Regions from separate parts of the Abyssisolibacter sp. ZYX002 genome, predicted to be linked through region 1. Evidence: predicted binding sites of a transcription regulator. Region 1 holds the regulator's gene; the other holds the start of a gene.
The links. Region 1 encodes HrcA, which represses chaperone genes, less so after heat shock. Its sites were predicted from a motif close to TGTTAGCACTCNNNNNNNNNGAGTGCTAACA; they were not measured.
Positions count from the first base shown of each region.

Region 2: a site for HrcA is predicted at 5,869-5,899, ahead of P3X86_RS18830 (co-chaperone GroES). Genes of this name have one in related genera too.

Region 1 is NZ_JARMXH010000003.1:456,968-465,282, reverse strand. It holds gene grpE (nucleotide exchange factor GrpE) at 1-480, opposite strand, end outside; gene hrcA (heat-inducible transcriptional repressor HrcA) at 564-1,610, opposite strand; gene hemW (radical SAM family heme chaperone HemW) at 1,770-2,900, opposite strand; gene lepA (translation elongation factor 4) at 2,960-4,771, opposite strand; gene P3X86_RS12200 (hypothetical protein) at 4,911-5,213, opposite strand; gene lepB (signal peptidase I) at 5,266-5,802, opposite strand; gene spoIIP (stage II sporulation protein P) at 5,909-7,156, opposite strand; gene gpr (GPR endopeptidase) at 7,261-8,235, opposite strand.
Region 2 is NZ_JARMXH010000010.1:16,961-25,275, forward strand. It holds gene larB (nickel pincer cofactor biosynthesis protein LarB) at 1-499, opposite strand, end outside; gene larE (ATP-dependent sacrificial sulfur transferase LarE) at 492-1,313, opposite strand; gene P3X86_RS18815 (GntP family permease) at 1,359-2,762, opposite strand; gene P3X86_RS18820 (GntR family transcriptional regulator) at 2,920-3,585, opposite strand; gene groL (chaperonin GroEL) at 3,818-5,458, opposite strand; gene P3X86_RS18830 (co-chaperone GroES) at 5,487-5,768, opposite strand; gene P3X86_RS18835 (AI-2E family transporter) at 6,038-7,153, opposite strand; gene P3X86_RS18840 (DNA-3-methyladenine glycosylase family protein) at 7,249-8,133, opposite strand.

The DNA.
Region 1 (8,315 bases):
CTCTCCATCTTCATCTATTGTATCTTGCATTACTGCATGATGAAGGTTTGGGTCGAATTTGCAATTTAAAGCATCAATCTCCTCTAATTCATTCTTTTTAAATATTTCAAGAATCTGTTTATAGACCATTTCGATACCTGTATATAAGTTTTCTTTTTTTGATTCTTCATCGACTGAATCTATAGCTCTCTCCATATTGTCTAATGAACCTAATAAATCTGTAATGAGTGATTGATTCGCATATTTATAAATTGATTGTTTTTCTTTTTCTACTCTTTTTTTGTAGTTTATAAAATCTGCTTGAAGCCTAACATATCTATCCTTTAGGTCTGCTATAATTTTATCACTATCTACTTGCTCTTCTTTTTGCTGATTTTCTGTTTCTTGATTTTCTTCTTCACATGAGCATTCACACTCTTGATTACACTCACACTGTTTAGCATCTTCTTTTATATCTTGGTTTTTGTTACATTCACACACTTTTTACACCCCTCTTTTGCTCTTTTTATGTATGGCTAAGGTTTACTTCTATAAAGGTGTAAGATTGGATTATCCTACACCCATTAATCAAAGAAATATTTTGACAATATATCATTTATATCCATAGCCATGAGTCTTACTATAGGGATAACTTTAGAATATTCCATTCTTGTAGGACCTATTAATCCTATTTTTCCTATAGTTTTTCCATTCATTTTATATGTTGCTGTTATCAAGCTACAATCTTTTATTTCATTATGGTCATTTTCACTACCAATGATGACCTCTATATCATTTTTATTGCTCTCCTTTAACAGCATATCTATAACTGTCTGCTTATTTTCAAGAAATGAAATAATCTCTTTTGCCTTGCAGATATCGTTGTATTCAGCATGGTTAAATATTTTATTTACTCCATCTGTATAATACTTGATTTTATCAAAGTCATCTAATGTGCTATTTATAGTTGGAAATATATCTGATACAATATGACGTAAATCTTCCATATTTTCTATAAACATATTCATTATTTCTTCTTTTATTGTTCTTGGCAATTCATTAATATTTTTGCCCTTTAGCTTAGTATTTAATAAATTTGTTATTATATTCAGTTGTTCATCATTTACTTCATATTGAAGCCTAATTATTGTGTTTTTTACTACACCTGTGTCTGTAACAATAACAACTAATACTCTAAATTCATCTAACGAAACTAACTGTATATGTTTTAACTTGCTATATCTTAGGTTTGGCGCTATTGCAAATGTAGTATAGCTAGTCAAATTGGATAATATACTTAGGCTCGATTGAACGAGCTGTTCAACTTCATTTATACTGCCCAGCAGTTTGCTTTTTATGTTTTGTTTTTTCTCGTTTTCAACCTTCTTAAACTGTATTAAATTATCCACATATAGTCTATAAGCTTTATCAGACGGTATTCTACCTGCTGAAGTATAGGGTTGAAATAGATAACCTAATTCTTCAAGGTCTGACATTTCATTTCTTATAGTAGCAGCACTTACTCCTAAAGAGTATTTTTTTGAAATCGTTCTAGACCCAACAGGCTCACCGCTTGTTATATAATTGTGTATTATAGCTTGTAGTATCCTTATTTTTCTGTCATCTTTCATACATATCTCCTACCAATCTAATGCATTTTGTAGCGCCTTTGTTGATAGTATTTTATTTTATTAGCACTCTCTAGTGTTGAGTGCTAACACTTTCTGTTCTTAAATTATCATTGATATTGAAATTTGTCAATAGTTTTTTTTATTTTTTTTCAAAAACTATTACATTAAGTCACAAAAAATAGTATTAGACAAGTCAAATCCTCGTCTTGTAAGCTTTATTTTATTATCTTCTATTTTTAAAAGCCCTTCTTTTTTATGTTTTTTTAGTACATCCCCATACCTATCGAATATGTCTACTTTAAATTTACCATAAAAATCATCTATATCTATGCCTTCTGTCAATCTTAACCCTAACATCATATACTCAAATATTTTATCATCTCTTACTTCTATTACTTCTTCTATTGGTCTGTTACCTTCCTTCACCTCTTTGAAATAGCTATCAAAACTTTCTCTATTACTCCACCTACTATCATCTATGTTTGAGTGTGAGGCTAGCCCTATGCCGAGGTACGGCTTTAATTTCCAATATGTGAGGTTATGTATGCACTCAAATCCCTTCTTACTAAAGTTTGATATTTCATATTGCATATATCCCTTAGATTGTAAGTAATCTATAGATCTATGATACATATTTCTTTCTATATCTTCGTGTGGTAATGCTATCTGATCGTTATTGTATTTATGAAAGAAAGGTGTTCCTTGTTCAATCTTTAAGCTATACAGTGATATATGGTCTACATCTAATTTAGTTGTTTGTTCTAGCGTATATAAAACGTCATTTATGCTCTGCCTAGGCAAATTAAACATAATATCAAAATTTACATTGTCTATACCAGCATTTCTAATGATTTCGTACGCTCTATATACATCGTATTTATCATGTATTCTACCTATGGATCTTAACAGTCTATTATCTAAGGATTGTACTCCCATGCTTATCCTGTTTATCCCACTATTCTTATAAGCTGTTGCCTTATTTTTGTCTAATGAATTGGGATTTGATTCTATTGTTATCTCTGCATTGTTTTCTATAGTAAATATCTTACCAGTCTCATATAATATCCTCTGGATATATGAACTATCTATACTAGAAGGAGTCCCTCCTCCTATAAAAATTGTTGAGATACTATATTTGCTACTAAGGTACGAATAAATACTTATCTCTTTTATCATATGTTCTATATATTCTTTTATTATATTCTCTTGTTGAGGAAATGATATAAAGTCACAATAGTAACATTTGCTTTTGCAAAATGGTATATGAAAATATAAACTTAGTTGTTTCATGCTTGTTTTTATACTCCCTCTCAACAAAAGAGGCTGACTTAATAGACAGCCCCTTTATATTATTTTTTATTTTCGTCAAACTTCAGTACTACTAAAAATGCATCTTGTGGAACATCTACACTACCAACTGATCTCATTCGCTTCTTACCCTCTTTTTGCTTAGCAAGTAGCTTTTTCTTTCTAGATATATCTCCACCATAACATTTAGCTAATACATCCTTTTTAAGAGCTCTAATCGTCTCTCTAGCTATTATTTTCGAGCCTATTGTTGCTTGTATTGGTACTGCAAACTGATGCCTTGGGATTACGTCTTTTAATCTCTCACATATCTGCCTAGCTCTTTCGTAAGCTTTTTCTTCATGTACTATTATTGAAAATGCATCTACTGCTTCTTTGTTTATCAATATGTCAAGCTTGGCTAACTCAGACTCTTTATAACCTTTTAGTTCATAATCTAAAGAAGCGTATCCCTTAGTCTTTGATTTTAGAGCGTCAAAGAAATCGTATATTACTTCGTTTAGTGGAATCTCATATTTTATTGCTACTCTTGTCTCTTCTAGATATTCCATATTTTTAAATACTGCTCTTCTATTTTGACAAAGCTCCATGATTTGTCCTACATACTCTGTCGGTGACAATATAGTAGCATCTACTATAGGTTCTTCCATGTAACTTATTTCTTGAACTGGTGGTAAATTAGTCGGGTTTTGTATAGTTATCATTTCTCCATCAGTCTTCATTACATTGTATAAAACGCTAGGTGCCGTAGTTATGATATTTAAATCAAACTCTCTATCTAAACGCTCCTGTATTATCTCCAGATGCAATAATCCAAGGAAACCACATCTAAAACCGAATCCTAGTGCCACTGATGTTTCAGGCTCAAATGTCAATGCTGCGTCGTTTACTTGTAGTTTAGCAAGTGCATCTCTAACATCATTATAGTCTTCACCTTCTGCTGGATAGATACCACAGAATACCATCGACGTAACCTGTTTATACCCTGGCAATGGCTCTAGAGTAGGATTTTCTGTCTCTGTAATTGTATCACCCACTCTTGCTTCTCCTACATTTTTGATACTTGCTGCTATATATCCAACATCTCCTGCTTCTAACTTGTCTACTGCTACCATTTTAGGGCAGAATATTCCTACTTCTGTTACTTCAAACTCGCTACCTGTTGCCATCATCTTTATTTTTGTGCCTTTTCTAACTGTCCCTTCAACCACTCTCGTATACGCTATAACACCTTTATATGCATCATAGTATGAATCAAATATAAGTGCTTTTAGTGATGCATTTTTGTCCCCAGTTGGAGGTGGTACGTTGTCAACTATATCTTCTAACACATCTTCTATGTTTATACCATCTTTAGCAGATATAAGTGGTGCATCCTGTGCATCTAGCCCTATTATGTCTTCTATTTCTTGCTTAATTTCATCCGGTCTTGCACTCGGTAGGTCTATTTTGTTGATAACTGGAAGTATTTCTAAGTCTTGATCTATAGCTAAGTAAACATTTGCAAGTGTTTGTGCCTCTATTCCTTGCGCTGCATCAACTACTAGCACTGCTCCTTCACAAGCAGCTAAGCTCCTAGATACTTCATAGTTAAAATCAACATGACCCGGTGTATCTATTAGATTCAGTATATATTCATTTCCATCCTTAGCTTTATATATTAATCTAGTTGTTTGTAGTTTTATTGTTATTCCACGTTCTTTTTCTAAATCCATGCTATCTAATATTTGGTCTGTCATTTCTCTTTTTGTTAACAATCCCGTTTTTTCTATCAATCTATCCGCCAATGTAGATTTTCCATGATCTATATGTGCAACGATAGAAAAATTCCTTATTCTATCTTGTCTATTCATATTATCCTCCTTAGTTTTAATGGAAGTAGTCTTTTACAATTATACCATAAGATTATTTTAGATAAAATAAATATTATTTTATAACATAATATTTACACTTAAAAAAAGAGAAAACCATCCGTCTTTCTCTTTTTTGTTCTTATTTTATCACTTTTCTTATGGAATCATATACATCTTCAGCTTTTTTAATTATGGTATCTTTTAAATTATCTATTAATTGTTTTTCTACTGTATAGTTCTTGCCAAATATCGTTGCTGTGTATTTTTCATTCTTACTATCTATGTAAAATACTCTCTTATTTTTTATACCCATAAACTCTGAAAAACTATTGTCTACTATCACTATTCCTATTAGTAATAAATTTATAATAACCAATAAAGCCATGAATTTTTTAAATTTGTTCTTCTTTCTATTTTTATATCGCTCTATTCTACTATTCACAAAAATCACCACGTGATTATTATAGTCAATTTTTAATCATTGTATACTATTTTTAGTCTAATACACCAAACCTACCATCAAACGGAAAATATCTAAATACGGCTTTTCCTTTAACTGCATCTACTTTCACTGTACCAAAGTATCTACTATCTTTACTAGCTCCCATATGTCTATTGTCCCCCAGTACAAAAATCTCCCCGTCTGGAACTTTTATTTCTAAACTTCCTTCTGTTCTAATGTCTGATTCAGTATAGTTCTCCACATAAAGCTCGCCATTGACGTAAACATGACCATCTATTATTTCTACTTTATCTCCTTCAATTCCTACTACACGCTTAATATAGTCTTTGTTAGGATCATCTGGCGCTTTTATGACAACTATATCTCCTTGTTTTGGCTCTGTTAGTAGATATCCAATTTTGTTTGTAAATAGTCTGTCTTTGTTATGTAATGTTGGAAACATTGAACTACCTACTACGTATGTTGTATCAAATAAAAACATTTTTATAATAAATGCTACTACTACAGCTACTACTATACTTCTAATCCATTCTTTGATTTCTTTCTTAACTTCTCTCTTATTGTTCATAAATAATCCCCCCATTACATGGCTAAAAACATTATAACACTTTTATAGATAAATTAAAAGTTAACCTAATACATCTATAACGATAGGTTAACTTGTTGATATTTGATTATTTTATAATATTCTTTATTGCTACATCTAAAACATCTGCTAGTAATGTTGCAGTGTGATTTGCTTCTTCTATTGTATTAAGATTACTTCCTACCTCTAGTAGCATTGAATAATCACTTATAAACAAATTATATCGTCCATATGGTTTTATCACTAAACCTTTACAAAGCCCTGGATACATACGCTCTGATATTGACATTATGTATTTTGCAAACTTAGTAAGCTGGGTTTTATTTTTACAATCTGATCCTATAACAAATTTAAATGTAGCGGCTTTTTTATTATTTATATCTACCTTGGCTTCCTTTTTGGATCTACTTAGATATGCTGCATTAGATGGTATGCCATCTCTATGTATGTCAATTAGAAATTTAATATTTTTTTCTTTTTTCATTTCACTTCTTATTGTGCTTAATGATCTGTCATATGATTTATTGTAAGACGGTAAATCGTGATATGTTTGTACTTGTTTTATTTTATGGCCTTTTTTATTTAACTCATTTGCTATTATCTCCCCTACCTTCATAACACTGAATTCTTTCTTCTTTGAATGAAAATTGTCGTCTTTTATTGGTAGATATACTTCTGTAGCATGTGTATGATATATCAAAACATATGGCTTATCTTCATTTACAATTTGTTTGCTGTTATAACCTAGTTCGCCTTTAATTTTGTTTATGTCTGCCAAACTTATGCTTCTACTATTAGTTTTAGTAGTTTTAGCTGTTTTTAATGCTTCTTCTATTATTATCACATCTTCTAATATTTTATCTTTAGGTATGTCAATACCTTGCGCATCTTTTATTTCTTCTAGTAAGGGTGTTGTATTTGTTTTATACACTGGCGTAGCTATCTGTGGACCATCTAGCTCTTTGTTATCCTCTCCCGCTACTGCGTCTTTATCTGATGATGGCAATTTGCTAGCTATGTAATTTTGGATTCTATCGCTATTAAATATATATGATAATGCGCTTCTTATAAGGCTTTTTTGAGCATTATCTTCACAAACCTCTGCGTATGTAACCTGCATAAAAGAATTGCTAGACATTATAACATTTAAAAAAAAATCTAATCCTTTGTTGTCCAGTTTTTCTTTTGTTTCTATATTACTAACGGCTTGTACCGAACCTTTACTTGATATTATATTTTTAACACTAAAGAATCCAACTATAAAAATCATTAAACATATTCCTGCTATTGTTACATATTGTAACCCTTTATCTTTGATAAGTACTCCTTTAGACATAAAAACACTCCTCTGAAACATACTTTATCTGTTTACGTTTTCTTATCGTGAGTATATAAGATTATATTCCAGAGAAGCTATAATTATGTGTATAATTTTATTTATTAGTTAATGTATCTATTAACATCTTTAAGGTCTATTCCGTGATGCAGTGATATATTTAATCCGTTTGCTATGATAAGTGATATATCGTCTATTATAGTATCTACCTCTTTAGGTGTAACCATTAAATTTCCCATATATGGATTAAGCATTTGGGAAATCATTTGGTACTTTTCTTGATCCTCTAAACCCTCTAATAACCCATAGAATTCCCCACCTTTCTCTGTATGGTTTTTCATGTCTGTTATTATCAGATCTATAGTATCATTAACCATTGTAGCTGCATCTACTACTGTAGGAACTCCTATCGCATAAACTGGTACTCCTAAATATTCTTTGTTTAGTGATTTTCTATTGTTGCCAACGCCTGCACCTGGGTTTATTCCTGTGTCTGATATCTGAATAGTACTACTGACTCTCTCCATCTTTCTAGATGCTAATGCGTCTATAGCTATTACAACATCTGGTTTTGATTTTTCCACTATTCCTTTGATAATTTCACCAGTTTCCAGTCCAGTAATACCCATTACACCTGGTGATATTGCAGATACATCAGCCATTGTATCATCCTCTGTTTTGTTATACGCCTTAAAAAAATGTCTCGTAACAAATACTTTTTCTACTACCTTGGGCCCTAACGCATCAGGTGTAACATTCCAGTTTCCTAAACCTACTACTAAGCTTTTAGTATGCTTGTCAGTATTTATTAATGCTTTTAACTCTTTTGCTAACACTTGGCTTATTTCATCTTTTAAGTCTTGGTCAGCTTGCTTTAAAGCAGCTGATTCTATAGTTATATAACTTCCTATTTTTTTACCTAATTTTTCTTCTCCCTCTTTGTTTAGTACTTTAACTCTAGTTATCTTATAGTCTTTCTCTTCTTTTACATCAACCTCTACACCCGATATTTCTACATCTCTACCTTCTTTATAGAGTTCTCTACTCTCTATGGCTAAGTCAGTTCTGACTTGAAACACAATACCCACCTCACTTTTTTTGATTATTTTTATGTTTACTCTAATTTAAAAATTTATTCAAAAACACATATATTAATCTA
Region 2 (8,315 bases), on a different contig from region 1:
CTATATTTGATAGAAGTCTATGAATCCCTGCTACTCCTACATCATATAATCTATCTACTGTATTACCAAATGTCTCTGCTGTTATAGCTGCTTCTTCTGCAACAGGTATATCTGATGTACCTCCTGTTACGACTAGTATTTTGTGTTCTGATTTTTTAACTCTTTTAGCATTGATTACTATAATTCTAGCTTCTTCATAGTACTTTATATCTTCACAAATATCAGCTATGCATACATATTTTTCTTTATCAGCTCTTGTAGCTAATATTGTACTATCTTTTGCTAACATTGTCTCTACTATACCTCTAAATTGCTTTATGGTCTTTCCTTCGCTATATATTACTTCTGGATATCCATTTCTCATCTGCCTATGATGATCTATCTTTGCATAACCAATATCTTCAAACGGTAAGTTTTTTAGATTTCTCAACGCATCATCTACGCTAACAGTTCCACTTTTCACTTGTTTTAAAAGATCTTTAATAGTTTCCTCATTCATGTTGATCTACACCTACCTCTCTATTCATACTCCCTGTTTTGTATCCTTCCATATCAATACACACATATTTAAATCCCACACCTTTAATATTTTTTATGATATCTAAGACTACACTTTTATCTAGTAACTTTGGTATATCTTCTGGTAAGACTTCTATTCTTGCAACTGCTCCATGATGTCTCACTCTAAGTTGCTCTAGATTCATATTTGATAAGTATTCTTCTGCTCTTTCTACCATGTCTAATTTTTCTTCTGTAATACCACTATCATATGGTATTCTAGCTGCTAGACAAGACATTGAAGGTTTATTCCATATTGGTATTTCTAGTTCTTTTGCTAATGTTCTTATTTCTTGTTTTGTTAATCTATTTTTGAGTAAAGGACTCTTTATATCAAGTTCTTTCAATGCTCTCATGCCTGGCCTATAATCGTCTTTGTCATCATAATTTGACCCATCTAGCACATTACTGTATCCGTGTTTTAATGCTATGTCTTTTATTTTGTTAAATAGAATTTTCTTGCATATATAGCACCTGTCTTTTGAATTTGTTTGTATATCTACTAGATCATCCATTGTAAACTCTATTACTATGTGTCTTAATTTCATTGCTTTTGCTATATTAATAGCATCATTTATTTCTTTTCTAGGTTGCAGTGGTGTATTTATTGTTATACATATAACACTTTCTCCTAAAACCTCACTACATGTTTTTGCCAAAAAAACGCTATCTATTCCCCCTGAAAATGCTATTGCTACTTTTCTCATTCTTTCTATGTCTATTTTTAATTCTTTATATTTCGATTTAATGTTCATGTAATCACCCACCATATTTAATTTTCATTATATCATATACGTTTATTAGATAAAAAATAAGGCATTTATTACTATCAGCAATACACTTGCACATATTGGAATAATAGCTGTTGCTACACTCCATGTTTTTAAGCTTGTTTCAACCCTCAAACCTGAAAATCTAGTCACTACCCAAAAATAACTATCATTTGGATAAGATATAAACATAGATGTAGAACATAACGCTAATGCAGCAATAAGAGGATTTAAGCCTAGTGTTGGCAATATTGGTGCTAGTATTGATCCTCCTGTTACCATAGCAACTGTTCCTGAGCCTTGAGGTATTCTCATTAGTGCTCCAAGCAACAATGGTACAAATATTGCTGGTATTTTTAAACTAATTACAAAGCTTGCTATTTCTTGTCCTAAATTTGTAACTCTTATTACATTACCTAGAGATCCACCGGCTCCTGTTACGAGTATTATTAAGCCTGCACCACGCATAGCTGATTCAATGATTTCTGTTGATTCTTCGTTCGTTATTTTTGGTGCAAGGCCATATATGCTTAACAATAGTCCTATAAATACAGCAACTATAGGATTGCCTAGTAATGTTAAAATTTCCTTTGCTACTACTGGTAATTCTATAGATGTAACCTGTAATACTGTATTTAGTAATAGTAATAAAACCGGTAATACAACTGGTGCAAATGACATCATTGCACTTGGAAGTTCTTCTTGATTATAAAAATCCAAGTTATTAATATCGTTGCCATTTATTGATTTTTGTATTATATCTATAGCCTTCTGTCTTTTATCTGATGGTAAATTTTTTAAATCTTCTTCTATGTTTGGTATCACATCAGGATATTTATTGCCTACATACCTAAAGTAGTATACTGAAATTATAAAAAGAGGTATAGATAACAACATCCCTCCAAGTATCATAGCGCCTAAATCTACTTTGAAAAACTTTGCTACTGCAAGTGGTCCTGGCGTAGGTGGTATTAGGAAGTGCGTTATGTATAACCCCATAGCAAGCATTCCACCTATGCCAACCATTGACTTTTTTGTCTCTTTTGAAAATGCTTTAGCTAACTGCGATAAAACTACAAATCCAGAATCACAAAATACTGGTATTGCTACTAGTAACCCTGCAAGCCCTAATACAACATCCACATTTTTAATACCCACTAATCTTATTAAACAAACAGCTATTTTCTTTGCTGCTCCACTTTTCTCTAGAAATTTCCCCATTATACATCCAAAGCCTATTATCATACCAATACTACCTAATGTTTTTCCAAATCCCTCCGATACAGCTACTAGAACATCATCAACTGAAAGTCCTGCCATAATCCCTACTAATATTGATACTAAAATCAACGATGGAAAAACATGAATCTTAGTATTGATAATTAAGAAAAAAAGTAATATTATGCCTATAAATAAGCCTAAAAATGAAATCATAAATCCCTCCTATATGCTGCCTAAATTTTTATGTCTTTTGTTTTTTAACTTTTAAGGCATATATTTTTAATTGTATTATTTTTTTATAGATTTTTCAATAAAAAAGGACTGTCTCAAATTCTTAGAAACAATCCGTTAATATCTAAAACTATATCTTTTATTCTTCTTCTAGGTATTTTAATATTTGCTCTTTAGCATATTTTAAATGATGAGAATTATACTTCCATGACTTGCTAAAGTCTTTTTCTTTAATGCCTTCAATAATCATTTTGTGCTCATTAAATGATTCTTCAAATCTCTTTTTATTATGTAATGATATTATTCTGAATGGTTGCATCAAAGAGAATATATTTTTAAACGCATTATAAGCTACCTTGTTTTCACTCATAACTAATATTTGATCATGGAGCTGTACATCAGTTTTACAGTATTCATTGAAATTACCTTCTGAATAGCTTTTTTCCATCTTGTCTAATATTTCATCTAACAGTTTTATTTTATCTTCTGTAAGATTTTCTATAGTCTTTTGTAGAGCATACTTTTCCATAACATATCTAAGTTCATAGATATCTATTATGTCTTTTTTGCTCAACTTTCTAACTCTTATGCTCTTATTAGGGATACTCTCTAATAATCCTTCTCCAATAAGTTCTTTTAATACCTCTCTAACTGGAGATCGGCTAACATTTAGTTGTTCTGCTATTTTCTTTTCTTGTAATCTTTCTCCTGGCTTAAAATTACCATTTAAGATGTTTTCTTTTACTATATTGTATACTTGTTCTTTTATGGTATATACCTGATTAGTATTTTTTATAAATTCCATACACTCACCTTTCTCAATACAAATTGTATTGTATATTTATAATAATCCCCAATTATTATTTTATTTGAATTATGTAAAAAGTCAATGGTTTTAAGTTTTTTGTTATGCATTTTGCTAATATATATTAAATTTTATGAATATACACTAAAAGAAAGGGACTAAAATCCATGGTTTCAAGCACCTAGATTAAGTCCCCTTTAAATCATAACTTTATTGTAATATTTTATACTTTCTACATCATCGGCATTCCGCCTGGCATACCTCCCGGCATTCCAGCTGGCATTCCACCTGCGTTTTCTTCTTCTTCATCTGTTACAACACTTTCTGTTGTTAATATCATAGCAGCAACTGATGCTGCATTTTGTAATGCTGATCTAGTCACTTTGGTTGGATCCACTATACCTTCTTGTATCATATTTACATATTTTTCGTTTAAAGCGTCAAATCCAATTCCTACTTCTTTACTTCTAACTTTCTCAACTATTACCGAACCTTCTAATCCAGCATTTTCTGCTATTTGTCTAACTGGCTCTTCTAACGCTCTAGCTATAATACTAACACCTGTTTTAGCGTCACCTTTTTCTTCGTTTAGAAGCTCTTCTACTGCTGGTATAGCGTTAACTAATGCCGTACCACCACCTGCTACTATACCTTCTTCTACTGCTGCTCTAGTAGCCGCTAATGCGTCTTCTATTCTAAGCTTTCTCTCTTTCATCTCTGTCTCTGTAGCTGCACCAACTTCTATAACTGCAACTCCTCCAGCAAGCTTAGCTAATCTCTCTTGTAATTTTTCTGTATCAAACTCAGATGTACTTTCTTCTATTTGAGCTTTTATTTGCTTTACTCTATCATTTATATCTGATTGAGTTCCACTACCGTCCACTATAACTGTATTTTCTTTATCTATTTTAACTGTATTAGCAGTTCCTAACATATCTATAGTTATCTCTTTAATATCATATCCTAATTCTTCTGATATAACCTGACCACCTGTTAATATAGCTATATCTCTTAGCATTTCTTTTCTTCTATCTCCAAACCCTGGAGCTTTTACTGCAACGCAGTTGAATGTTCCTCTTAATTTATTAACAACTAATGTTGCAAGAGCTTCTCCTTCTACGTCTTCTGCTATAAGTAATAATGCTTTTCCTTGTTGTACTATCTGCTCTAATATTGGTAATATGTCTTGAATATTTGTGATTTTCTTATCAGTTATTAATATATAAGGATTACTTAGTACTGCTTCCATTTTTTCTGCGTCTGTTACCATGTATGGTGATAGGTATCCTCTATCAAACTGCATACCTTCAACTACATTTAAAGTAGTTCCCATAGTCTTTGATTCTTCTACTGTGATAACCCCTTCGTTCCCTACTTTTTCCATAGCTTCTGCTATTAAATTACCGATTTCTTGTTCACCTGCAGAAATAGAAGCAACTTGCGCTATAGCTTCTTTACTTGAAATCTCTTTTGAATAAGACTTAATCTTATCTACTGCTGTATCTACAGCTCTACGAATACCTTTTCTAAGTATCATTGGGTTAGCACCTGCTGCAACGTTCTTTAAACCTTCTCTTATGATTGCTTGCGCTAAAAGAGTTGCTGTTGTCGTTCCATCTCCTGCTACGTCATTAGTTTTTGTAGCAACTTCTTTAACTAATTGTGCTCCCATATTCTCGTATGGATCTTTTATTTCTATTTCTCTTGCTATTGTAACACCATCATTTGTAATAAGTGGTGATCCAAATTTCTTGTCTAATACTACGTTTCTTCCTTTTGGTCCTAATGTAACCTTAACTGTGTCCGCTAACTTGTTAACACCTTGCTCCATCGCACGACGAGCATCTTCGCCAAATTTAATTTGCTTAGCCATTTATTATCACTCCTTTTATTCTTAATAATTATTCCACTACTGCTAATATATCGCTAATCTTAAGTATTGTATATTCTTGTCCGTCAATCTTTATTTCTGTTCCTGAATATTTTGAAAAGATAACTTTATCTCCAACTTTTAATTCATTTTTCTTTTTATCATCTTCTGTTATTGAAGGTCCTACAGCTAAAACCTCTGCAACTTGTGGTTGTTCTTTTGCTGATGTTGGTAATACTATTCCACTTTTTGTTTTTTCCTCTGCTTCTACTTTTTTGATAACTACTCTGTCGCCTAATGGTCTAATATTCATGTTTCATCCTCCTTAATAAATTTATTTTTTAAGACCCGAAATATTCATAAAAAATTATGTAGTAACTAATATTTCAGTTAAATAAATTAGCCTGACTATCTATTAGCACTCGTTACACTTGAGTGCTAATAATTACATGTATAATGTTACATAATCAAGCATCATCAATCAAATGTCATACTTAACCATTTTTTAGTGTGATACCTGATTATGCTTGATTATGTTCGTTTTTCTAAGTTTTTTATTTATTTCCTCTTTATTTCTATCTATTACATATCTGCCATACCTTTGCTATCAAGCCTTCTTTTTATTATTCTTTCTATAAAGATTTTAATAACTGCTATTAAAGGTGCTCCTATAAACATTCCTACTAAACCAAACAACGCTCCACCTATTAGTATACCCGTTATTATCCAAAACGGTTTTATACCAACTTGATCTCCTAATATCTTTGGTCCTAGTATCCATCCATCAAATTGTTGAAGCCCTAATATAATCAATGCTGTCCATAATGCTTTGATAGGACTTACAAACAATGTTATGAGTATTGCAGGCCCTGCACCAATGAATGGTCCAAAGTATGGTATCATGTTTGTTATCCCTACTATTGTAGAAAGTATCAACGCATACGGGTTCCCTGTAATAAGCAATAATACAAAACATATTACTCCTATAATAGCTGAATCTAGTATCTTACCAATTAAGAATCTTGAGAATGTGTCATCTATCTCTTTATATATAGCTAATGTTTTATTTGCATTTTTATTGTCCATAAATGCAAATAACATTCTTTTCAATCCTTTGACAAAATCTTCTTTGTTATACAGCAAAAATATAGCTATTATACTGTTCACCATTAAATTAAACATCACATGCGTGAAACCTAAGGCTGTTGATGCTATGCTACCTATTCCTTGACCTGCATAATCCATAAGTTTAGCTATATTGCCAGTTTTGCCCAAATTAGCTATGGCATTGTCAATATATTCTGCTATGTTATATTTTTGAAGCAATTCGATATTATTTATGTCATTCTTTAAAAAGTCCCTCATTTCATTTATGAAGTCTGGCAAATTTTTTGCTAACTCAACAAAGTTATTATATATTTTTGGTACTGCTATTATAATTATGAATATAACTAATCCAAGAACTAATAGATATGAGATAGTTATACTTAGTACCCTCTTGCACTTAAGTTTCTTTTCTAACATTCTTATGAAGGGATTTAATATGTATGCTATCAAAAATCCTCCTAAAAATGGGTTTATTATTTTATAAAACATTGGTGCCACATTATCGTTGTTTACTATCTTGTATAATAGCATGATAATTACAGCTACTGGCACAATGTTCAAATATGGTATCTTGATTTTTTTATTATCCATATGACTCTCTCTCCTACTATAATGTATTTACATTATTATAACATAATCTATATATAATAATCACTACATTATTATTACAACATACGCTTTTGTAATTATTTTTTGCCTAACTTTGCTTCTCTCGCATAATAGAATAAATACTGCTGTGCAAAGCCTGCATACTTTCCGAATTTGTCCTGACCATATTTCTGTATATATTTTAATGAACTGTCTTTTGGCAAATAGAAATATTCCATGACCCTTTTTACCCATACATCTATTGGAAATGCATCATGTTTACCAATAGAAAACAACATTATACAATCAGCTACTTTTGGCCCAACTCCTGCAAGTAACATTAATTCTTTTCTAGCATCTTCTGTTGAAAGGTTTTTAAGGTTATATATATCCATTTGCTTTGATGCAACTACTACTGCTGTATTAAATATATAGCTAGCTCTATAACCAACTCCACTCTCACGTAAATTCTCCGCTCTTATTTTTTCTAACACCTCAGCATTTGGAAAGCTATAATATTCTTTACCTTTATATTCACCAATTTTCTCACCATATTTCATACTCAAATATTCTATACTTTTTTTTATTCTACTAATACCATTGTTAGCAGATATAATAAATGAGATAAGTGTCTCGAAAGGATCTTGATTTAATATTCGAATACCTTTGCCAAACTTCATTGCATGTGCAAGTACATTGTCTTTGCTAAGTTCTTTCTTTATTTCATCATAGTTTCTATTAAAGTCAAAATATTCCACCCATATATTATTGAAGTCTTCTATATTACAGTTATCTATATATAATATGTTATTATCTAATTTCATATTTATTACTCTATCATACGCAACTCCTGTATAACTACCATCATCTTCTTCATTCCATCTAAAACATTGTCCACAATCAAAAGTGTGCTTTGGCACAAAGTTCTTTATGTTTTTTACTATCACTCCATTATCTGTTTGCTGTATATCTAAATTTTTCAAGTTATCACCTCTATATCTATTTTATGTTATGATTATACCCAATTATTTAGATGTTAAAAATATATTGTTTCATTAAAGCATAAAAACCGTCTTATAGCAAGTTTTAAGCCTGCTATCCTAATTACTTTGTCATTAATCTAAAAAACCGCCTTACGGCGGTTTTTATTATCTATATTTTATTC